Regions from separate parts of the Streptomyces sp. NPDC101152 genome, predicted to be linked through region 2. Evidence: predicted binding sites of a transcription regulator. Region 2 holds the regulator's gene; the other holds the start of a gene.

Region 1 (11,470 bases), on a different contig from region 2:
ACAAGGGCGAGTTCATGGGGATCCCGGCCAGCGGGCGGAAGGTCGTCATGACCGGCACGACCGTCTTCCGGTTCGGTGAGCACGGGAAGATCGTCGAGGGCTGGTGGCAGTACGACCGGCTGGGGCTGATGGCGCAGTTGGGCGCGCTGGACGCGCTGGAGCAGTAGCGGCACGCCGAAGGCCCGGCACCCCGAGGGGTGCCGGGCCTTCGTGCTGACGTACGTCAGTGGGAGTGACCGTGGCCGTGGCCCGCGGCCGCCGGCTCCTCCTCTTCCTTCTTCTCGACGACCAGGGTCTCGGTCGTCAGGAGGAGGGAGGCGATGGAGGCGGCGTTCTCCAGGGCGGAGCGGGTGACCTTGACCGGGTCGATGACGCCGGCCTTGACCAGGTCGCCGTACTCGCCGGTCGCGGCGTTGAAGCCCTGGCCCTTGTCGAGCTCGGCGACCTTGGAGGTGATGACGTAGCCCTCGAGGCCCGCGTTCTCGGCGATCCAGCGCAGCGGCTCGACGACCGCGCGGCGCACGACGGCGACACCGGTGGCCTCGTCGCCGGTCTTGCCGAGGCCGCCCTCGAGCACCTTGGCGGCGTGGACCAGAGCGGAGCCACCACCGGAGACGATGCCCTCCTCGACCGCGGCGCGGGTCGCGGAGATGGCGTCCTCCAGACGGTGCTTCTTCTCCTTCAGCTCCACCTCGGTGGCGGCGCCGACCTTGATCACGCACACGCCGCCGGCCAGCTTCGCGAGGCGCTCCTGGAGCTTCTCGCGGTCCCAGTCGGAGTCGGTGTTCTCGATCTCGGCCTTGATCTGGGCGACGCGGCCCTGGACGTCCGCGGAGTTGCCGGCGCCGTCCACGATGGTGGTGTCGTCCTTGGTGACGGTGACGCGGCGGGCGGAGCCCAGCACGTCCAGGCCGACCTGGTCGAGCTTGAGGCCGACCTCCTCGGAGATGACCGTGGCGCCGGTGAGGACCGCCATGTCCTGCAGCATCGCCTTGCGGCGGTCGCCGAAGCCGGGGGCCTTGACCGCGACCGCGTTGAAGGTGCCGCGGATCTTGTTGACGACCAGCGTGGAGAGGGCCTCGCCCTCGACGTCCTCGGCGATGATCAGCAGCGGCTTGGAGGAGTTGGCCTGGATGACCTTCTCCAGCAGCGGCAGCAGGTCGGCGATCGAGGAGATCTTGCCCTGCGTGATGAGGATGTAGGGCTCGTCGAGGACGGCCTCCATGCGCTCCTGGTCCGTCACGAAGTACGGCGACAGGTAGCCCTTGTCGAAGGCCATGCCCTCGGTGAAGTCCAGCTCCAGACCGAAGGTGTTGGACTCCTCGACGGTGATGACACCGTCCTTGCCGACCTTGTCCATCGCCTCGGCGATGAGCTCGCCGACCTGCTGGTCCTGGGCGGACAGCGCGGCGACGGCGGCGATGTCGGACTTCTCGTCGATCGGGCGGGCCGAGGCGAGCAGGTCGTCCGAGACGGCCTTGACCGCGGCGTCGATGCCCTTCTTCAGGGCGGCCGGGGAGGCGCCGGCGGCGACGTTCTTCAGGCCCTCGCGGACCAGCGCCTGGGCGAGCACGGTGGCGGTGGTGGTGCCGTCACCCGCGATGTCGTTGGTCTTGGTCGCCACCTCCTTCACCAGCTGGGCGCCGAGGTTCTCGTACGGGTCCTCGACCTCGACCTCGCGGGCGATGGTGACACCGTCGTTGGTGATGGTGGGCGCGCCGAACTTCTTGTCGATGACGACGTTGCGGCCCTTGGGGCCGATCGTCACCTTGACCGTGTCGGCCAGCTTGTTGACGCCGCGCTCGAGGGCGCGACGGGCGTCCTCGTCGAACTTCAGGATCTTCGCCATGACAGCGGGAGCCCTCTCGGAATCTGTGGGTTCAAAAAGACACTGCGCCCCGGGCGCCCGGCTTCTGTGTGGTCGCGGGGGCCAGGGGCGCAGCTGGAAGCAGAAAGGTGCTTCGAGGTGGGGTTACTTCTCGATGATCGCGAGCACGTCGCGAGCCGAGAGGACGAGGTACTCCTCGCCGTTGTACTTCACCTCGGTGCCGCCGTACTTGCTGTACAGCACGATGTCGCCGGTCTTGACGTCGAGCGGCAGGCGCTCGCCGTTCTCGAAGCGGCCCGGGCCCACGGCCAGGACGACGCCCTCCTGGGGCTTCTCCTTGGCGGTGTCCGGGATGACCAGGCCAGAGGCGGTGGTCTGCTCGGCGTCGAGCGGCTGGACCACGATGCGGTCCTCGAGCGGCTTGATGGCAACCTTGGAGCTGGTGGTCGTCACGATCCGACCTCCCCCTTCGGAGATCTCACGGGGTTAACTGTCTGAGGTGGCGACCAGGTGGATCCGTCGTCGCGGGTGCCGGACCTGCCCGTCGCGTGGTTGGCACTCTCATCTGCCGAGTGCCAGAGCCGAGACTATGACCGCGATTAGCACTCGGTCAAGCGGACTGCTAATTCGACGCGCTGACCGCTCCGGATTCGCCCGTCGGCGCCGGTCAGAGATAGTCCTCCAGACGGCCCACCGTCAGCCCCCGTTCCTCCACCTTCGCCAGCAGCCCCGACGTCCGCCGGGTGAGGGACGGGCCCCTTCCGTCGTCCGGGGCGACGGAGACGATGTCGCCCGGGCACAGACGGTGGACGCCGTGCCGGTAGGTCAGGCGGCCCGCGGCTGTCATCGTCGCGCGCCACAGGACCAGTGCCGTCACCCCACAGTCGGCGGCCGCGCGGAGCGTGTCGGTGTCGTACGCGCCGTGGGGCGGGCGGAGCAGGCGGGAGGGGAGTCCGCCTCGCCGGCCGCAGATCCCGGCGCGCCGGCGGGCGTGGGGCAGGCCGCGCAGGGCGGTGCGGGCCGGCCGGGGGCGCGCGGGGTGACCGTTGCCCGCGTCGGCCGGGAACACGCTGACCGGCAGCCGGAGTTCGCGGACCATGGCGCCGAAGCGCGGGTCCCGCTCGGCGGTGTCGTCGTAGGTGAGGAAGACGACCGGGTCGTGGGTGGGGACGCGGGTGACCACCGGCGGCAGAGCGGTGCCCGTCGGGCGGGGAGCCGGGGCGGGGGTGGGTCTCGGGGCGCGGGGCAGCGGGGCCGGGAGGCCCCAGCGGCGGTACGACCGCACGGGGCGGGCCGCGTACACGTGCGGCCGTACCTCCTGGGCCGCCTTCCGGCCGAGCCGTTCGATGGGGTCGACGGACTGGGCGCAGCCGGTGAGGAGGGCCAGAGCCAGGGCGGCGGCCGCCAGGGGGCGGACCCTCACAGGTAGTCCTCCAGGCGGGCCACCGCGTATCCCTCGGCGGTGACCCTGTTCAGGAAGCGCCGCATGTCGTCGACCATCGTGCCCTTCCATTCGTCACGGCCCCGGAAGTGGGTCAGCACGATGTCGCCGGGGTGCAGGTCCTGGTCGTCCTCGCGGAACTCCCAGTGGTCGACGTAGACCTCCTCGTCCCAGATCGGGGCGTACCTGATGCCGCAGGACTTCGCGGCCCGCAGGGTGTCCTGGTTGTAGTTGCCGTACGGCGGCCGGAAGACGGTCGGCGCCCTGCCGAACTCCTTCTTCATGATCTGCTGCATGCCGCAGATCTCGTGCCGCTGCTCCGCGTACGACAGCCCTGGCAGGTAGGGGTGGGTGAGGGTGTGGTTGTTGAGCGTGACCCCCTCGGACTGCATCCTGCGGAAGTACCCGTAGTCGTTCTTGATCAGGAAGTTGGTGAGGAACGCGGTGTAGGGGATCTTCAGGTCGCTCATCATCCGCAGGAACGCCGGGTCCTTCTCGGCGCCGTCGTCGATGGTGAGGAAGACGACCTTCTGCCGGGTGGGCACGGTGGTGAACACCGGCGGGAGGCCCAGCTCCTCCTGCTCGTCCACCTCGAAGCCCTTGCGGGCGGTGATCCTGGGCTTGGTGACCGGTGCCGGCGGGGCCATGAGGGGCACCTGCCGCAGCCCCCAGTGCCGCGCGGCGAGGGCCCGTGCGGCGCGGGCCGCGCGCAGCTTCGTGGCGTACGAGTCCAGGGCCCGGGCCTCGGCCGCCTTGGTGGGCTGCTGGCCGTGGGCGGGGTCCACGTCGGGGCCGGAGCCCGTCGCGCAGCCGGAGGCGATGGCGGCGACGGCGAGCACGGCGATTCCGCCACGGACTCGCAACCTCCGGGACGCCCCGTTTTTATCGTTTTGTCCTACTACTCGCATGGTGCCGGATCCTCCCAGGCCGGAAACCCGATCCCGGGCCGACACCGCGTGCGCGGGCGCACCGTCCACCGACTGGCCCACAATGACCCGGTGAACGACCTCGCCCTCCTCCTCACCCCTGAAGGCAGCGCCCTCCTCGACGAGGTGCGCGGCACCGCCCCGGCCGACGAGCTCGCCGTGGCCACGCGGCTGCGCCGCGAGCACCCCGCCGACCTGGTCTCGGCGGCCCTCGGGCAGGCACGGCTGCGGCAGCGGGCGGCGGCGAAGTTCGGCGCCGAGGACGCGCAGCGGATGTTCTTCACGCCGAACGGGGTGGAGCAGTCGACGCGGGCGAGTGTGGCGGCATACCGGGCGGAGTGCTTCCGGGCCCTGGGGGTACGGTCGGTCGCCGACCTGTGCTGCGGGATCGGCGGGGACGCGATCGCGCTCGCCCGGGCCGGGATCAGGGTGCTGGCCGTCGACCGGGACCCGCTCACGGTGACCGTGGCGCGGGCGAACGCCCGGGCGCTGGGGCTGGCGGACCTGATCGAGGTGCGGGAGGCCGACGTCACGGAGGTGGACACGGCCGGCCACGACGCCGTGTTCGTCGACCCGGCGCGGCGGGGCGGCCGCGGCCGGATCTTCGACCCGGAGGCCTACTCGCCGCCGCTGTCCTGGGCGGTCGAGGCGGCCCGCAAGGCGTCACTGGCGGCCGCCCTGAAGGTCGCCCCCGGCATCCCGCACGAGGCCGTACCCGAGGACGCCGAGGCCGAGTGGGTCTCGGACGGCGGGGACGTCAAGGAAGCGGTGCTGTGGTTCGGGACGCGGCCCGGAGCCGTCCGGGCCACCCTGCTGCCGGGTCCGCGCACCTTGCTCGGCAAGGGACTCCCCGACCCGGCGGTCCGCCCCGTGGGCCGTTACCTGTACGAACCAGACGGCGCCGTCATCCGCGCCCATCTGGTCGCCGAGGTGGCCGAGGAGCTGGACGGCGGGCTGGTCGACGCCACCATCGCGTACGTCACCTCCGACGCCCTCCTCCCCACCCCGTACGCCACCGCCTACGAGATCACCGGCCAACTCCCCTTCAACGTGAAGAAGTTGAAGGCGCTGCTGCGGGAACGCGAGGTCGGGACGCTGACCGTGAAGAAGCGCGGGTCGGCCGTGGAGCCGGAGGAACTCCGCAAGAAGGTCAAGCCGAGCGGCCCCCACTCGGCGACCGTGTTCCTGACCCGGGTGGCCGGTGCCCCGACGATGCTCCTCGGGCACCCCGCCTGATCAGGAGGACTCCCCCGCCCGCCGCAGCAGCAGCTCCCGCTCGCGTTCGTTGCGGGTCAGTTCCGCCGCGCGGGCGAACTCGGCGCGCGCCTCCGTCGTACGCCCCAGCCGCTCCAGCAGGTCGCCGCGCACGCTGGGGAGCAGGTGGTAGTCGCTGAGGGCGGGCTCCGCGGCGAGGGCGTCGACGATCGCCAGGCCCTCGGCCGGCCCCTGCGCCATCGACACGGCGACCGCGCGGTTGAGTTCCACGACCGGCGAGGGGGCCCGGGCGGCGAGCAGGCCGTACAGGGTGGCGATGGACGCCCAGTCGGTCTCCTCGTAGGTGTAAGCGTGCGCGTGGCAGGCGGCGATGGCGGCCTGGAGGGCGTAGGGGCCCGGAGCGCCGGATGGGGGTCCCCCCGCTCGAGCGGAGCCGAGAGTGGAGGAGGCGGCCTCGGCGCGGTGCAGGGCCGCGATGCCGCGGGCGATGAGCATACGGTTCCAGCGGCGCCGGTTCTGGTCCCTCAGCAGCACGGGCTCGCCGTCCGGGCCGGTGCGGGCGGCGGCGCGGGAGGCCTGGAACTCCAGCAGGGAGGTCAGGGCGTGCACCTCCGGCTCCTTCGGCATCAGCGACGACAGCACGCGGGCCAGCCGCAGCGCGTCCTCGCACAGCCCCGGGCGCAGCCAGTCGTCGCCGGCCGTGGCGGCGTACCCCTCGTTGAAGATCAGGTAGATGACGTCGAGGACCGAGCCCAGCCGGGCCTCGCGCTCCGGCCCGTACGGCACCTCGAAGGCGGCGTTCCTCGTGGCGAGGGTGCGTTTGGCGCGGACGATGCGCTGGGCGACGGTCGGTTCGGGGACGAGGAAGGCGCGGGCGATCTCGGCCGTGGTCAGGCCGCCGAGCAGGCGCAGGGTGAGGGCGGTGCGCGCCGCGGCGGACAGGACGGGGTGGCAGGCGGTGAAGACCAGGCGCAGCAGGTCGTCGTCGATGTCCTCGGGGTCGGCGGGCTCCTCCGGCTGCGCGGCCGTCTCCAGGTCGCGGCCGATCTCCGCCAGCTTGCGGGCGTAGTTCTCCCGGCGCCGGATCAGGTCGACGGCGCGGTGGCGGGCGGTGGCCATGAGCCAGGCGCCCGGGTTGTCCGGCACCCCGTCTCGCGGCCACTGCTCGAGCGCGGCGACCAGCGCGTCCTGGGCGAGTTCCTCCGCGATGCCCACGTCTCGGACGATGCGGGTGACGCCGGCGATGATGCGCGGGGACTGCAGGCGGAAGACGGTCTCGATGGCGTGCGCCGAGGGGTCCGGCGGGGTGACGGGGGTGGGCTGCGGTTCCACAACCCACCATCGAACACCCCGCACGGGCACGAGCCAAGAACTCTCAGCCCTCGGCGATCTCCCGCACCTCGCAGGTCACGGTCCAGTAGTCCTCGTGGACCTTCACGAACCGCTTGGTCCACTCGACGGCCTCGTCGAGGTCCTTGCACTGGGTGATGGCGTAGCCGCCGATCACCTCCTTGGACTCCGTGAACGGCCCGTCGGTGACGGTGAGTTCGCCGCCCTCCCAGTGCACCCGCTTGCCCTGGCTGTGCGGGGTCAGCCCGGCGGTGTCCAGCATGACGCCGGCCTTGGTGATCTCCTCGATCAGCTCCCCCATCCGCTGCATCAGCTCGGGGCTCGGGCCCTCGGGCGGTGCGGTGGTCTCGTCGACGCGGACGATCGACAGGTAGCGCGGCATGGTGACTCCTCGGTGGGTCGCGGGCCGGGTCCTTCCCGGCCTCTCACCAGTGCGTCGATCGAGGGACGGGCGGATCGACAGGCGCGCCGGAAATCCTCGAAGTTTTTTTCCGGCGGCGAGGTCAGCGCAGCGAGGCCCACAGTCGGCTCGCCGCCGGTTCCTTCGCCACCACCCGGTTGGCGTCGGAAGGGGCGATGACCACCGGCATCATCACGGTCCTGACGTTCTGCGCGGACAGGCCCTGCACGCTGCGGCCGAAGCTCACCAGTTCGCTGATGGAGTCCAGGCCCGTGTCGGTGGTGAGGCTGCCGGTCAGGGCGTCGGCGACGGAGTAGAGCCGGGCCGGGTCGGTGAGGAGGTTCGTCGAGGAGATCTGTGTCAGCAGGGCTTTGACCAGCTTCTGTTGGAGGCCTATCCGGCCGAGGTCGCTGCCGTCGCCTATGCCGTGCCGGGTGCGGGCGAGGGCGAGGGCCTGCGTGCCGTCGAGGTGGTGGGTGCCGGCCGCGAGGTGCAGGTGGCTGTCGTTGTCGTCGATGTTCTGGTCGGTGGTGACGGTGACCCCGCCCAGCGCGTTCACCAGCTTCGCGAACCCGGCGAAGTCGATCTCGACGTAGTGGTCCATGCGGACGTCGGTGATCGACTCGACCGTCTTGACCGCGCACACCGGGCCGCCCACCTCGTAGGCGCTGTTGAACATCGAGTTGTACGCCACCGCCGTCGACCCGCCCGACTTCAGCGGGCAGGACGGGCGGGTGACGAGCGTGTCGCGCGGGATGCTGACGATCGTCGCCGTCTTCCGGCCCGCGTCGATGTGCACCACCATCGCCGTGTCGGAGCGGGCCCCGGTGCTGCTGCCCCCGCCGAGCGCCTGGTTCTCCTGGCCGCTGCGGGAGTCGGAGCCCAGGACGAGGATGTTCACGGAGCCGGTGGGCAGGGGGGACTCCGAGACCCCGGCGGACGGCGTCCGCACCCCCTCGGCCGGGCGGTCGTCGCCCAGCGCCTGGTTGATGTCGACGCTCTTGATGTTGCTGTCGAGGTGCCAGTACGCCCACCCCGCGGCCCCCGCTCCCAGCACCAGCAGACCCGCCAGGGTGAGGCCGGCGACCTTCAGTACCTTCGATCGCGTCACGGACAGGAACGTACGTCCGAAATATGAGGAGAGTGTTAGCGCTGACCGCGCGAGACGGCTTTCTTCGGAAAATCTCAGGTTTCCTCAGCCCAGGGTCACCGTCGGGAGTCGGGCCGGACCTTCGAAAGTTTCGGCCGGGTAACCGATTGACTTCGGGTCATCCGCTAAGCCGCCGGGGGCGCTCCCGTGCTGCTGCGCACCACCAGGCTCGTCGCCAGCTCCACCCGCGTCGCCACCGGCGCCTGGTCCTCCCGCCCCAGGTCCAGCACCAGCTTGGCCGCCGCCTCGGCCATCTCCGTCAGCGGCTGCCGGACGGTCGTCAGCGGCGGCCCCACCCAGCGGGCGACCGGCAGATCGTCGAAGCCGACCACGCTCAGGTCCTCCGGGATGCGCAGCCCGAGCTCGCGGGCGGCCTCGTACAGGCCGAGGGCCTGGAGGTCGTTGAGGGCGAAGACGGCGGTGGGCCGCTCCGGGCGGCGCAGCAGCTCAAGGCCCTGGCGGTAGCCGGCCTCGTGGTGGAAGTCGCCGGACGCGACGAGCGAGGGGTCGACCGGGAGCCCGGCGGTCTCCAGGGCCGCGCGGTAGCCGTCCACGCGGGCGCGGCTGCACATCATGCGGGACGGACCCGTTATGGCGCCGATACGGGTGTGGCCGAGTTCGACGAGGTGCCGGGTGGCGGCGAGGCCGCCCTGCCAGTTGGTGGCGCCGATGGAGGGGACGTCGACGCCCGGGTCGCCCGCCGGGTCCATCACCACGAACGGGATGGAACGGCTGGTCAGCAGCGCCCGCTGGGACTCGTCGAGGCCGGAGAGGACCAGGATCACCCCGTGCGGCCTGCGGGCGGCGACCTGGTCCGCCCAGGTCCGCCCCGGGGTCAGCCGCCCGGCGCTCTCACTCAGCACGACGCTCAGCCCGGCGTCCCGGGCCACGTTCTCCACGCCCCGGATGACCTCCATCGCCCAGGCGCTCTCCAGCTCGTGGAAGACCAGGTCGATGAGCGGCGACCGGCTGGCCTCCGCCCGCCTGCGCCGGTAGCCGTGCGCGCGCAGCAGTTCCTCCACGCGCCCGCGGGTGGCCGGGGCGACGTCGGCCCGGCCGTTGAGGACCTTCGAAACTGTCGGCGCGGACACGCCGGCCTCGCGGGCGATCTCGGCGAGGGTCGCGGTCTGCGAGGACCGGCCTGTCGTCGGGCTTGTCGTCCGCGTCTCAACGGGCTCCGGAGGCGTCATGGCGGCGATCGTATCCCTGCGCCCCCTCTTGACGAACCCTTGCGACCGGCCTAGGTTCCCGGAACATTCGAGATGAAAAGCGAAACATTCGTGAGAGGGCTCGTCCCGACTCGACCAGAGCAGGAGTTTCATGACCACCGCGCCTTGGCGTGACCCCGCCCTGCCCGCCGCCTCCCGCGTCGACGACCTCCTCTCCCGGATGACCCTGGAGGAGAAGACCGCCCAGCTCTACGGCGTGTGGGTGGGCGCCGCCACGGACGGCGACGGAGTCGCCCCGCTGCAGTCCGAGATGACCGCCGACTATGACTGGGACGAACTGATCACCCACGGCCTCGGCCAGCTCACCCGCTCCTACGGCACCGCCCCCGTGGACCCGGCGCTGGGCGCGCAGGCACTGGCCCGCGCCCAGCGCCGTATCGCGGCGGCGGGCCGCTTCGGCATCCCCGCCGTCGCCCACGAGGAGTGCCTGGCCGGCTTCACGGCCTGGGGCGCCACCGCCTACCCGGTGCCGCTGGCCTGGGGAGCGAGCTTCGACGCGGGCCTGGTCGAGGAGATGGCCCGCGCCATCGGACGTGACCTGCGGGCCGCCGGCGTGCACCAGGGGCTGGCGCCGGTCCTGGACGTCGTACGCGATCCGCGGTGGGGACGGGTCGAGGAGACGATCGGCGAGGACCCGTACCTGGTGGGCACGATCGGGGCGGCCTATGTGCGGGGCCTGGAGTCCGCGGGTGTGGTCGCGACGCTCAAGCACTTCGCCGGGTACGCGTCCTCCGCCGGGGCCCGCAATCTCGCGCCGGTGCGGGCGGGCGTGCGGGAGTTCGCGGACATCACACTGCCGCCCTTCGAGTTCGCGCTGCGCGAGGGCGGGGCGCGGTCGGTGATGGCCGCGTACAACGACACGGACGGTGTCCCGGCCTCCGCGGACCCCGGGCTGCTGACCGAACTCCTGCGGGAGCTCTGGGGGTTCACGGGGACGGTGGTCGCGGACTACTTCGGCATCGGGTTCCTCGAGACCCTGCACCGGGTCGCGGGCTCCCCCGCCGAGGCGGCGCACGCGGCGCTGGAGGCCGGCATCGACGTGGAGCTCCCGACGCTCAAGTGTTACGGCAGGCCGCTGCTCGACGCGGTGCGGGCGGGAGACGTCCCCGAGGCGCTGGTCGACCGCGCGGCCCGCCGGGTGCTGCTGCAGAAGTGCGAGCTGGGCCTGCTGGACGAGGACTGGGATCCGGAACCCAAGGAACCCCTGAACCTCGACTCGGCCGCGAACCGAACGCTGGCCCGCCGGCTGGCCGAGGAGTCGGTGGTCCTGCTGGACAACCCCGACGGCCTGCTGCCGCTGGCCCCCGACACCCGGGTCGCGGTGGTCGGCCCGCGCGCCGCCGACGCCCTCGCCATGCTCGGCTGCTACTCCTTCCCCTCCCACGTCCTGCCCCGGCACCCCGAGGTGCCGATGGGCATCGACATCCCCACCGTCCTCGACTCGCTGCGCACCGAACTTCCGGACGCCAAGGTGACGTTCGCCGAGGGCTGCGGGGTGTCGGACCCCGACACCTCCGGCTTCGAGGAGGCGGTGGCGCGGGCCGCGGAGGCGGACGTGTGCGTGGCGGTCCTGGGCGACCGGGCGGGCCTGTTCGGCCGGGGCACGTCGGGCGAGGGCTGCGACGTGACCGACCTGCGCCTGCCCGGCGTCCAGGGCGAACTGCTGGACGCCCTGGTGTCGACGGGCGTCCCCGTGATCCTCGTCCTCCTGACCGGCCGCCCGTACGCGCTGGGCCGCTGGCACGGACGCCTGGGCGCGGTCGTCCAGGCGTTCTTCCCGGGGGAGGAGGGCGGCCCGGCGGTGGCGGGCGTGCTGTCGGGCCGCGTCAACCCCTCGGGCCGCCTCCCGGTCAGCGTCCCGCAGGTACCGGGCGGCCAGCCCTGGACCTACCTCCAGCCCCCGCTGGGCCTCGCGGACGAGGTCAGCAACC
Region 2 (11,470 bases):
CACCGGGCGCCGGGCGCGAACGCCTGTCCGACGAGGACCGTCGCGTCGAACGCATCCTGCTGGAACTGCGCCTGCGCGAGGGCGTACCGCTGGACCTGCTGCGGCCGGACGGCCTGGCCGCCGCCCGCCGGGCCCTGACGGACGGGCTGCTGCAGCAGGGTCCGTACGACGAGGGCCGGGCGGCACTCACCCTGCGCGGCCGGCTGCTGGCGGACGCGGTGGTCAGGGACCTGGTGGACTGACTACGCGGTGACGAAGTCGATCAGTTCCTCCACGCGGCCCAGCAGTTCCGGCTCCAGGTCCTTGTAGGAGCCCACGCGCTTCAGGATCGCCTGCCACACCGCGCCCGTGTTGTCCGAGGGCCAGCCCAGTGCCCGGCACACGCCCGTCTTCCAGTCCTGGCCGTGCGGGACGCGCGGCCATGCCTCGATGCCCAGGGAAGACGGCTTCACCGCCTCCCAGATGTCGATGTACGGGTGGCCGACGACCAGGGCGTGCTCGCTGGTCACCGACTCCGCGATCCGCCACTCCTTGGTGCCGGGGACCAGGTGGTCCACCAGGACGCCCAGCCGTGCGTCCGGACCCGGGGCGAAGTCCGCCACGATCGAGGGCAGGTCGTCCACGCCCTCCAGGTACTCCACGACCACGCCCTCGATGCGCAGGTCGTCACCCCAGACCTTCTCCACCAGTTCCGCGTCGTGCCGGCCCTCGACATAGATGCGCCCGGCGCGGGCCACGCGCGCGCGTGCGCCGGGGACGGCCACCGAACCGGACGCCGTACGGGCGGGGCGTACCGAAGCCGCCCCGGACGGCCGTACGAGGGTCACCACGCGGCCCTCCAGCAGGAACCCCCGAGGCTCCAGCGGGAAGACCCGGTGCTTGCCGAAGCGGTCCTCCAGGGTCACCGTGCCCGCCTCGCAGCGGATCACCGCACCGCAGAAACCGGTGCCGGGCTCCTCCACCACCAGACCGGGCTCCGCCGGGACCTCGGGGACGGGCTTCGGCCTCTTCCAGGGAGGGGTCAGGTCGGGGGAGTACTGGCGCATTCGGATGACGATAGGAGAAGCCGGCGGGCGATCACGTAGACACGCCGAAACGCGTTGCGAGCGCGTCCCGTTGCGCCCGTACGAAGCCGGCGTCCACCACCGCTCCGTGACCGGGCACGTACAGCGCGTCCTCGCCGCCCAGGGCCAGCAGCCGGTCGAGGGCGGCCGGCCAGCGGGACGGCACGGCGTCCGGCCCCGCCTGCGGTTCGCCGGACTCCTCCACCAGGTCGCCGCAGAAGACCACCTCCGGCGAGCCGGGAACCAGGACGGCGAGATCGTGGGCCGTGTGGCCGGGGCCGACGTTCGCCAGCAGGACCTGCCGGCCGCCGCCCAGGTCGAGGGTCCACTCGCCGGAGACCTGATGACGGGGCGGGACGAGGGCAGCCGCGGCCTCCTCCGCCGCGTCGGCGTCCAGGCCGCCCCGCACCGCGTCCGCGATCAGCTCCTCGCGCCCGTGCCGGGCGCCGAACACCGTGTCCATGCCCACCGCGCCGAACACCTCCGCGCCCGCGAAGGCCGCCGCGCCGAGGACGTGGTCGAAGTGGGGGTGGGTCAGCGCGAGATGGGTCACACGGCGACCGGCGAGTTCCTCGGCCCGGGTCCGCAGCCGCGCCCCCTCGGCGAGGCTCGACCCCGCGTCGATCACCAGTGCCGTGTCCGCCCCGACGACCAGCCCCGCCGTGCAGTCCCACCTCGGCAGCCGGCACCGCCCGACCCCCGCCGCCACCCGCTCCCACCCCAGCTCTTCCCAAGTCACCGTCATACCGCGACGCTAGCCGTACGCCCCGGCAACCCGGGCCGACCTTGCCGCGGGTGTACCCCACCGCCGTACACTGGGCCGGGGAACGCTGGCACTCGGACGGACAGAGTGCCAGGCGAAGTGCCGAGGGGACGACTGCTGGAGGTGTGCGCATGCTGAACGAGCGACGGCTTCAGGTGCTGCGCGCCATCGTCCAGGACTACGTCGGCACCGAGGAGCCGGTCGGGTCGAAGGCCCTGACCGAGCGGCACAACCTCGGGGTGTCCCCGGCGACCGTCCGCAACGACATGGCGGCCCTCGAGGACGAGGGGTTCATCGCCCAGCCGCACACCAGCGCCGGGCGGATCCCCACGGACAAGGGGTACCGCCTCTTCGTCGACAAGCTCGCCGGCGTCAAGCCGATGACCGGCCCCGAGCGGCGCGCGATCCAGAACTTCCTCGACGGCGCCGTCGATCTCGACGACGTCGTCGCGCGGACCGTGCGGCTGCTCGCGCAGCTGACCCGGCAGGTCGCCGTCGTGCAGTACCCGTCGCTGACCCGCTCGACCGTGCGGCACGTGGAGCTGCTCTCGCTCGCCCCCGCGCGCGTGATGCTCGTGCTGATCACGGACACCGGCCGGGTCGAGCAGCGGATGGTCGACTGCCCCGCGCCCTTCGGCGAGGCCTCGCTCGCGGACCTGCGGGCGCGGCTCAACAGCCGGGTCGCGGGACGGCGCTTCACGGACGTCCCCCGACTCGTGGAGGACCTCCCCGAGGGCTTCGACCTGGAGGACCGGGGTACCGTTGCGACGGTGCTCTCCACCCTCCTGGAGACGCTCGTCGAGGAGAACGAGGAGCGGCTGATGATCGGCGGAACCGCCAATCTGACCCGCTTCGCCCATGACTTCCCCCTCACCATCCGGCCCGTTCTGGAGGCGCTGGAGGAGCAGGTCGTGCTCCTCAAGCTGCTGGGCGAGGCCGGGGATTCGGGCATGACCGTACGCATCGGTCACGAGAACGCCTACGAGGGACTCAACTCCACCTCCGTGGTCTCCGTCGGCTACGGTTCGGGCGGCGAGGCAGTCGCCAAACTCGGCGTGGTCGGACCGACCCGCATGGATTACCCGGGAACGATGGGAGCGGTACGAGCGGTGGCACGGTACGTCGGACAGATCCTGGCGGAGTCGTAAGTGGCCACGGACTACTACGCCGTTCTCGGCGTGCGCCGCGACGCGTCGCAGGAAGAGATCAAGAAGGCCTTCCGGCGGCTCGCACGCGAGCTGCACCCGGACGTCAACCCGGACCCGAAGACCCAGGAGCGGTTCAAGGAGATCAACGCCGCCTACGAGGTGCTCTCGGACCCGCAGAAGAAGCAGGTCTACGACCTCGGCGGCGACCCGCTCTCGCAGGCGGGCGGCGGTGGCGCGGGCGGCTTCGGCGCCGGCGGCTTCGGGAACTTCTCGGACATCATGGACGCGTTCTTCGGCACGGCGTCCCAGCGCGGCCCACGCTCACGCACCCGGCGCGGCCAGGACGCGATGATCCGGCTGGAGATCGAGCTCGACGAGGCGGCCTTCGGCACCACGAAGGACATCCAGGTCGACACCGCGATCGTCTGCACCACCTGCAACGGCGAGGGGGCGGCCCCCGGCACCTCCGCGCAGACGTGCGACATGTGCCGCGGCCGCGGTGAGGTCTCCCAGGTGACCCGGTCCTTCCTGGGCCAGGTCATGACCTCCCGCCCCTGCCCCCAGTGCCAGGGCTTCGGCACGGTCGTGCCGACCCCGTGCCCGGAGTGCGCCGGCGACGGCCGGATCCGCTCCCGCCGCACCCTCACGGTCAAGATCCCGGCCGGTGTGGACAACGGCACCCGCATCCAGCTCGCGGGCGAGGGCGAGGTCGGTCCCGGCGGCGGTCCGGCCGGCGACCTGTACGTCGAGATCCACGAGCTCCCGCACGCCACCTTCCAGCGGCGCGGCGACGACCTGCACTGCACGGTGACGATCCCGATGACGGCCGCGGCCCTGGGCACCAAGGTGCCGCTGGAGACGCTGGACGGCATGGAGGAGGTCGACATCCGGCCCGGCACCCAGTCCGGCCAGTCGATCCCGCTGCACGGCCGGGGCGTCACCCACCTGCGCGGCGGCGGCCGGGGCGACCTCATCGTCCACGTCGAGGTCACCACCCCGACCAAGCTCGACCCCGAACAGGAACGCCTCCTGCGCGAACTCGCCAAACTCCGCGGCGAGGAACGCCCACAGGGGCAGTTCCAGCCGGGGCAGCAGGGTCTGTTCTCGCGGTTGAAGGATGCGTTCAATGGTCGCTGACGCGGACTGGTGGGCGGCCGGGGGTTCGGGGGTTGGCCCCTGGGCAGGCACAGTCAGCCGGGGCGGCAGGGGCTGTTCTCGCGGTTGAAGGATGCGTTCAATGGTCGCTGACGCGGCGATCAACCGGCGCTGAGGCTCACCCATTCACCTGGCCTATGCCATGGGGGCTGCCCGATTCGGACTTGTTCGGAGGACGTGACAACATGCGGCCATGTCCTCCGCACTGACCGATCTCTTCCCGCATCCGATCGTGCAGGCCCCCATGGCGGGCGGCGTCTCCGTGCCCGCCCTCGCCGCCGCCGTGTGCGAGGCCGGCGGGCTGGGGTTCCTGGCCGCCGGGTACAAGACCGCCGACGGCATGTACCAGGAGATCAAGCAGCTGCGCAGCCTCACCGGCCGCCCCTTCGGCGTGAACCTCTTCATGCCGCAGCCCGAGTACGCGGACCAGGGCGCCGTCGACATCTACCGCCACCAGCTGGCCGGCGAGGCCACCTGGTACGACACCGAGCTCGGCGACCCCGACAGCGGCCGTGACGACGGCTACGACGCCAAGCTCGCCGTGCTGCTGGACAACCCGGTGCCCGTGGTGTCGTTCCACTTCGGCGTCCCCACCCGCGAGGTCATCGACTCCCTGCACCGTCTGGGCACCTTCACCCTGGTCACCGCGACCACCGCCGAGGAGGCCCTCGCCGTGGAGCGGTCCGGCGCCGACGCGGTGATCGCGCAGGGCGTGGAGGCCGGCGGCCACCAGGGCACCCACCGCGACAACCCGGAGAACGACCAGTCCGGCATCGGCCTGCTCTCCCTCGTCGCCCAGGTCCGCGAGACCGTGACGATCCCGGTCGTGGCGGCCGGCGGCATCATGCGCGGCGGTCAGATCGCCGCCGTCCTCGCGGCGGGCGCGAGCGCGGCCCAGCTCGGCACGGCGTTCCTCGCCACCCCCGAGTCCGGAGCGGCCGCCGTCCACAAGCAGGCCCTCACGAATCCCCTGTTCACGCGTACGGAGTTGACCCGCGCCTTCTCCGGCCGCCCGGCCCGCGGCCTGGTCAACCGCTTCATGCGTGAGCACGGCCCCTACGCTCCCGCCGCCTACCCCGAGATCCACCACATCACCTCCCCGCTGCGCAAGAAGGCCGCCGCGTCCGGCGACGCGCAGGGCATGGCGCTGTGGGCGGGCCAGGGCCACCGGATGGCCCGCGAGCTGCCCGCCGGGCAGCTCGTGGAGGTCCTCACCGCCGAACTCGACGCGGCCAGGACAGCGTTGTCCGGCAAGGGGGACCCGCGATGACCGCGCCGGTGTTCGTGGCCGAGGACCTGCCGGCCGAGGCCGGGCAGTACGTCCTCGACGGTACCGAGGGCCGGCACGCGGTCTCCGTGAAGCGGCTGCAGCCCGGCGAGGAGGTCGTCCTGACCGACGGCGCGGGACGGCACGCCGCCTGCGAGGTGCTCGCCACCGAGGGCAAGGACCGGCTGGTCGTGCGGATCACCTCGGTGTCCGAGGAACCGGCGCCCTCGCCGCGCATCACCGTCGTGCAGGCCCTGCCCAAGGGCGACCGCGGCGAGCTGGCCGTGGAGACCATGACCGAGGTCGGCGTCGACGCCGTCGTGCCCTGGCAGGCCGCGCGCTGCATCACCCAGTGGAAGGGCGACCGCGGCCTGAAGGCGCTCGCGAAGTGGCGGGCCACCGCCCGCGAGGCCGGCAAACAGTCGCGACGGGTCCGCTTCCCGGAGATCGCGGACGCGGCGACGACCAGACAGGTGGCCGCACTTCTCGCCAAGGCCGACCTCGCGGCCGTCCTGCACTCCGACTTCGAGCACGTGAGCGAGCCCCTGGCCACCGCCGAACTCCCCGCCCACGGCGAGATCGTGCTCGTCGTCGGCCCCGAAGGGGGCGTCTCCAAGGACGAGTTGGCACTTTTCGAGGAGGCGGGTGCGAAGGCGTACATGCTGGGGCCCACCGTGCTGCGTACATCGACCGCCGGCACCGCGGCCGCGGCCCTGCTCCTGGGCCGCACCGGCCGCTGGTCCTGACGTAGGTCGTTTGTGCGACGCTTACCTCTTGAGGCGGGAACGCTGCTCACCTTGCTATATCGGGCTGTCGGCGTTGCTACGGTTGTCGCATCCAGCAGGATCTACCGCCGGACGGGCGGGAAGTCACGCCTGTGGAGGCCCTGTAAGACCGGCTCTTTCGGGAGCGGCGGGGGCCTGTGAAGCAGGAACCCGTGGTGCTGTCGCGTACGGCACGGACCGGAATCGTCTGCACCGCAGGCGAGGGCGAAAACGCTTCTATGCCGAGGTGCGTGGAGCTTCTGCGGCCCCTGCTGCCTGCCGGTGACGGTCTGTGGCAGGGGCTGCCTTTTGACCCCGGGAGTGCTTGCTGCTTACCGACTTCTCGATGCCGGTCCGCATCCAGGGGAGATGACCGTATCCGCCCTACCGCCGGACGGCACGTGATGGCAGGCTGCCCTCATGGGCGCGACGAGGCGCAGTCGGTGGCGACCGCCAGGACGACGGGTGGTGGCCGTGGCGGGTTTCGCCCTCGTGGCCGTCGCAGGGGCCGTGGCCTGCGACCCCGGAGGGCTCGGCACCGCGGCCGTCGCCTATACCACCGACCAGACCGCCACCAAGGAACTGAAGCGGCACAACATCGACGTGCAGTGGCTCAGCTGCACCTCCAACTACGGCAACAACAACACCGCTCACAACGCGACGCCCACCGCGAGCGAGACGACCGTCGCCGACGTCGACTGCCAGGGCCAGACCAAGGACCGCAAGGACATCACCGTCACCGGCAAGGTCACCCGGGCCGTCGACGGCGCCTGTGTGCGCGGTGATCTGACGGCCAAGGTCGGCGGCAGGACCGTGTTCCACGTCTCCGGGCTCGGCGACTGCACCTCGACGCCCTCACCGATACAGAACAACCCCGGTGGCGGCAGCGGCAGCGGGCCCGGCGCCACCGTCACGGTGACCGTGACGCGGACCATCTGGTGCAAGGGCGACCCGCAGTGCTGGCCGGTCCAGGGCAAGTGATCCAAACCCCTGCCCGGGAAGGCAACCGCTGCCTACAGTGATCGTGTGACGCAGCCCGCAGCTCCCGCGTATCTCCGGTTCCCGCACCTGCACGGCGAGTTGGTCGCCTTCACGGCCGAGGACGACGTGTGGCTCGCCCCCCTCGACGGCGGCCGGGCCTGGCGGGCCAGCGCCGACAACGTACCGGTCGACCACCCCCGCATCTCGCCCGACGGCACCACCCTCGCCTGGACGTCGACCCGCGACCGGGCGCCCGAGGTGCACATCGCCCCGATCGACGGCGGTCCCGCCAAACGCCTCACGCACTGGGGGAGTTGGCGCACCCAGGTGCGCGGCTGGACCCCGGACGGCGAGATCCTGGCGATCAGCACCTACGGCCAGGCCAGCCTGCGCCGCAGCTGGGCGCGGGCCGTCCCGCTCGACGGCGGCCCGGCCACCACCCTGCCCTACGGCCCCGTCGGAGACGTCGCCTTCGGCCCGGCGACGGTCCTGCTCTCCGCGCCGATGGGACGCGAGGCCGCCTGGTGGAAGCGGTACCGGGGCGGCACCGCGGGCAAGCTGTGGATCGACCCCGACGGCGACGGGGAATTCGTACGCCTGCACGAGGAGTTGGACGGCAACCTGGAGAGCCCCGTGTGGATCGGGGACCGGATCGCCTTCCTCTCCGACCACGAGGGCGTCGGAGCCGTCTACTCCTCCCTCGCCGACGGCTCCGACCTGCGCTGCCACACACCCACCGACGGCTTCTACGCCCGCCATCTCGCCGGCGACGGCTCGCGGCTGGTGTACGCGTCCGCCGGCGCGCTGTGGCTGCTCGACGGCCTCGACGGCGCCGAGCCGCGCCGACTGGACGTCCGGCTCGGCGGCCCCCGTGTCGACCTGCAGCCCTTCCCCGTCAACGCCGCCCGCTGGTTCGGCTCCGCGCACCCCGACCACACCGCCCGCGGCAGCGCGGTCGCCGTCCGCGGCGCCGTGCACTGGGTCACCCACCGCTCCGGCCCCGCCCGCGCGCTGGCCGCCGAACCCGGCGTACGGGCCAGGCTGCCGCGCACCTTCCGGGTGGACGGCGAGGAACACGTCGTCTGGGTCACCGACGCCGAGGGCGAGGACGCCCTGGAGTTCGCCCCCGCGACCGGGGCGGCCCCCGGCGCCACCCCGCGCCGGCTCGCCGCCGGGCAGCTCGGCCGGGTCCTCGGTCTCGCCGTGGCCCCCGACGGCGGCCGCGTCGCCGTCGCCGCGCACGACGGACGGGTCCTGCTCGTCGAACGGGACAGCGGCGAGGTCCGCGAGGTCGACCGCAGCGCCGACGGCAACGCCTCCGACCTGGTCTTCTCACCCGACTCCGGCTGGCTCGCCTGGTCCCACCCCGGCCCCAGCCCGCTGCGCCAGCTCCGCCTCGCCAACACCACCGACCTCTCGGTCACCGAGGCGACGCCCCTGCGCTTCCGCGACTACTCCCCGGCGTTCACCCTCGACGGCAGGCACCTCGCCTTCCTCTCGGCGCGCTCCTTCGACCCGGTCTACGACGAGCACGTCTTCGACCTGGCCTTCGTCGGCGGCTCCCGCCCGCACCTGATCACGCTGGCCGCGACCACCCCGTCCCCCTTCGGACCGCAGCGCCACGGACGCCCCTTCGACGCCCCGGACAAGGACGAGACGCCGGACAGCGAGGGCGCCCCCAGCACCCGTATCGACCTCGAAGGACTCGCGGACCGGATCGTGCCGTTCCCGGTCGAGGCCGCCCGCTACTCCACCCTGCGCGCCGCCAAGGACGGCGTGCTGTGGCTGCGCCACCCGGTGCGCGGAGTCCTCGGCGCCTCCCGCGCCACGCCCGACGACGAGGACCCCAAGACCGCCCTCGAACGGTACGACCTGGTCCAGCAGCGCATCGAGCACCTCGCCTCCGACGCCGAGCACTTCGCGGTCAGCGGCGACGGCAAGCGCGTCCTGCTGTGGACCGACGACAAGCTGAAGGTCGTCCCGAGCGACCGGCGCGCCTCGAACGACGACGAGAGCGACACCAACATCACCGTCGACCTCGGCCGCGTCCGCCAGACCGTCGACCCGGCCGCCGAGTGGCGCCAGATGTACGCCGAGACGGGCCGCCTCATGCGGGACCACTTCTGGCGCCCCGACCTGGGCGGCGTCGACTGGGACGGCGTGCTCGACCGCTACCGCCCCGTCCTGGACCGCGTCGCCACCCACGACGACCTCGTCGACCTCCTCTGGGAGGTCCAGGGCGAACTCGGCACCTCCCACGCCTACGTCAGCCCGCGCGGCGGCTACGGCAACGGCGAACGGCAGGGCCTGCTAGGCGCCGACATCTCCCGCCACGAGGACGGCAGTTGGCGCATCGACCGGGTCCTGCCCGCCGAGACCTCCGACCCCGCCGCCCGCTCCCCGCTGGCCGCACCCGGCGTCGCGATCCGCGCCGGCGACGCGATCGTCGCGGTCGCCGGGCGCCCGGTGGACCCGGTGACGGGCCCAGGCCCGCTGCTGGTCGGCACGGCGGGCAAGCCCGTCGAACTCACCATCCTGCCCTCCGGCGGCGGCGACCCCCGGCACGCCGTGGTCGTCCCCGTCGCCGACGAGGAACCCCTGCGCTACCACGCCTGGGTCGCCGACCGCCGCGCCTACGTCCACGAGAGGTCCGGCGGCCGCCTCGGCTACCTCCACGTCCCCGACATGGTCGGCTCCGGCTGGGCACAGCTCCACCGCGACCTGCGCGTCGAGGTCACCCGCGAGGGCCTGGTGGTCGACGTCCGGGAGAACCGCGGCGGCCACACCTCCCAGCTCGTCGTCGAGAAGCTGGCCCGCAAGATCGTCGGCTGGGACCTGCCCCGCGGCCTGCGCCCCTCCAGCTACCCCCAGGACGCGCCCCGCGGCCCCGTCGTCGCCGTCGCCAACGAGTTCTCCGGCTCCGACGGCGACATCGTCAACGCGGCCATCAAGGCCCTCGGTATCGGCCCGGTCGTCGGCACCCGCACCTGGGGCGGCGTCATCGGCATCGACAGCCGCTACCACCTGGTCGACGGCACCCTGGTCACCCAACCGAAGTACGCCTTCTGGCTGGAGGGTTACGGCTGGGACGTGGAGAACCACGGGGTGGATCCCGACGTGGAGGTGGTGCAGCGCCCCCAGGATCACGCCGCCGGACGCGATGTCCAACTGGACGAGGCGATCAGGCTGGCACTGGAGGCACTGGAGCAGCGGCCCGCGAAAACCCCGCCCGGATTGCCCACGTAAGGGGCGCGGGCGCGCGACCAGCCACAAGCCACCCGCACCCGGCGACGATACAGTTACCCCACATTCGATCACCGCTGTTCAGGAGGCCACATGGCTGGGGAACCGCAGAAAGACTGCCTGTTCTGCAAGATCGTGGAGGGCCACGTCCCGGCGACGATCGTCCGGCAGACAGACACCACCGTCGCCTTCCGCGACATCAACCCCCAGGCCCCCGTCCACATCCTGATCATCCCCAAGGTCCACTACGACAACGCCGCCGCCCTCGCGGCCGGCGCGCCGGAAATCGCCGCCGACGTCCTCCGCGAAGCGCAGGCCGTGGCGGACGACGAAAAGCTCGAAAGCTACCGCACCGTCTTCAACACGGGCCCCGGCGCCGGCCAGACCGTCTTCCACGCCCACGCCCACATCCTCGGCGGCCGCGGCCTCCAGTGGCCCCCCGGGTAACCCGCCGTGTCGGTACGTGAATTGGTCGTCCTCGGCACAGCGAGCCAGGTCCCGACCCGGCACCGCAACCACAACGGCTACCTGCTCCGCTGGGACGGCGAGGGCATCCTCTTCGACCCCGGCGAGGGCACGCAGCGCCAGATGCTGCGCGCCGGGGTCGCCGCGCACGACCTGAACCGCATCTGCGTCACCCACTTCCACGGCGACCACTCCCTCGGTCTCGCGGGCGTGATCCAGCGCATCAACCTCGACAAGGTCCCGCACGAGATCACCGCCCACTACCCGAAGTCCGGGCAGCGCTTCTTCGACCGCCTGCGGTACGCGACGGCCTACCGCGAGACCGTCGGAATCACCGAGGCGCCGGTCGACAGCGACGGCCCCCTCGCCACCACCCCGGCGTACACCCTGGAGGCCCGCCGGCTCTCCCACCCCGTCGAGTCCTACGGCTACCGTCTCACCGAACCCGACGGCCGCCGTATGCTCCCGGACCGCCTCGCCGCGCACGGCCTCACGGGCCCGGACGTGGGCCGCATCCAGCGCGAGGGCTCGCTGAACGGCGTCTCGCTGGACGAGGTCAGCGAGGTGCGCCGCGGCCAGCGGTTCGCGTTCGTCATGGACACCCGCCTGTGCGAGGGCGT

Evidence for each region. Region 2 encodes HrcA, which represses chaperone genes, less so after heat shock. Its sites were predicted from a motif close to TTNGCACTCNGNNNNNCNGAGTGCNAA; they were not measured.
Region 1: the regulator HrcA is predicted to act here: its motif matches at 2,428-2,454, upstream of groES (co-chaperone GroES).

The regions. Positions count from the first base shown of each region.
Region 1 covers NZ_JBIWPO010000002.1:348,385-359,854, reverse strand. Annotated here, with positions in the region: gene ACIRVK_RS04315 (ester cyclase) at 1-167, shown strand, start outside; gene groL (chaperonin GroEL) at 224-1,849, opposite strand; gene groES (co-chaperone GroES) at 1,973-2,281, opposite strand; gene ACIRVK_RS04300 (hypothetical protein) at 2,496-3,251, opposite strand; gene ACIRVK_RS04295 (polysaccharide deacetylase family protein) at 3,248-4,177, opposite strand; gene ACIRVK_RS04290 (methyltransferase domain-containing protein) at 4,268-5,431, shown strand; gene ACIRVK_RS04285 (RNA polymerase sigma factor) at 5,432-6,742, opposite strand; gene ACIRVK_RS04280 (YciI family protein) at 6,786-7,142, opposite strand; gene ACIRVK_RS04275 (LCP family protein) at 7,264-8,271, opposite strand; gene ACIRVK_RS04270 (LacI family DNA-binding transcriptional regulator) at 8,436-9,500, opposite strand; gene ACIRVK_RS04265 (glycoside hydrolase family 3 N-terminal domain-containing protein) at 9,631-11,470, shown strand, end outside.
Region 2 covers NZ_JBIWPO010000009.1:97,931-109,400, reverse strand. Annotated here, with positions in the region: gene hemW (radical SAM family heme chaperone HemW) at 1-242, shown strand, start outside; gene ACIRVK_RS14780 (DUF3097 domain-containing protein) at 243-1,046, opposite strand; gene ACIRVK_RS14775 (MBL fold metallo-hydrolase) at 1,078-1,809, opposite strand; gene hrcA (heat-inducible transcriptional repressor HrcA) at 1,959-2,975, shown strand; gene dnaJ (molecular chaperone DnaJ) at 2,976-4,112, shown strand; gene ACIRVK_RS14760 (nitronate monooxygenase) at 4,324-5,400, shown strand; gene ACIRVK_RS14755 (16S rRNA (uracil(1498)-N(3))-methyltransferase) at 5,397-6,143, shown strand; gene ACIRVK_RS14750 (hypothetical protein) at 6,582-7,142, shown strand; gene ACIRVK_RS14745 (S41 family peptidase) at 7,188-10,388, shown strand; gene ACIRVK_RS14740 (histidine triad nucleotide-binding protein) at 10,479-10,832, shown strand; partial or broken gene ACIRVK_RS14735 (ribonuclease Z) at 10,839-11,470, shown strand, end outside.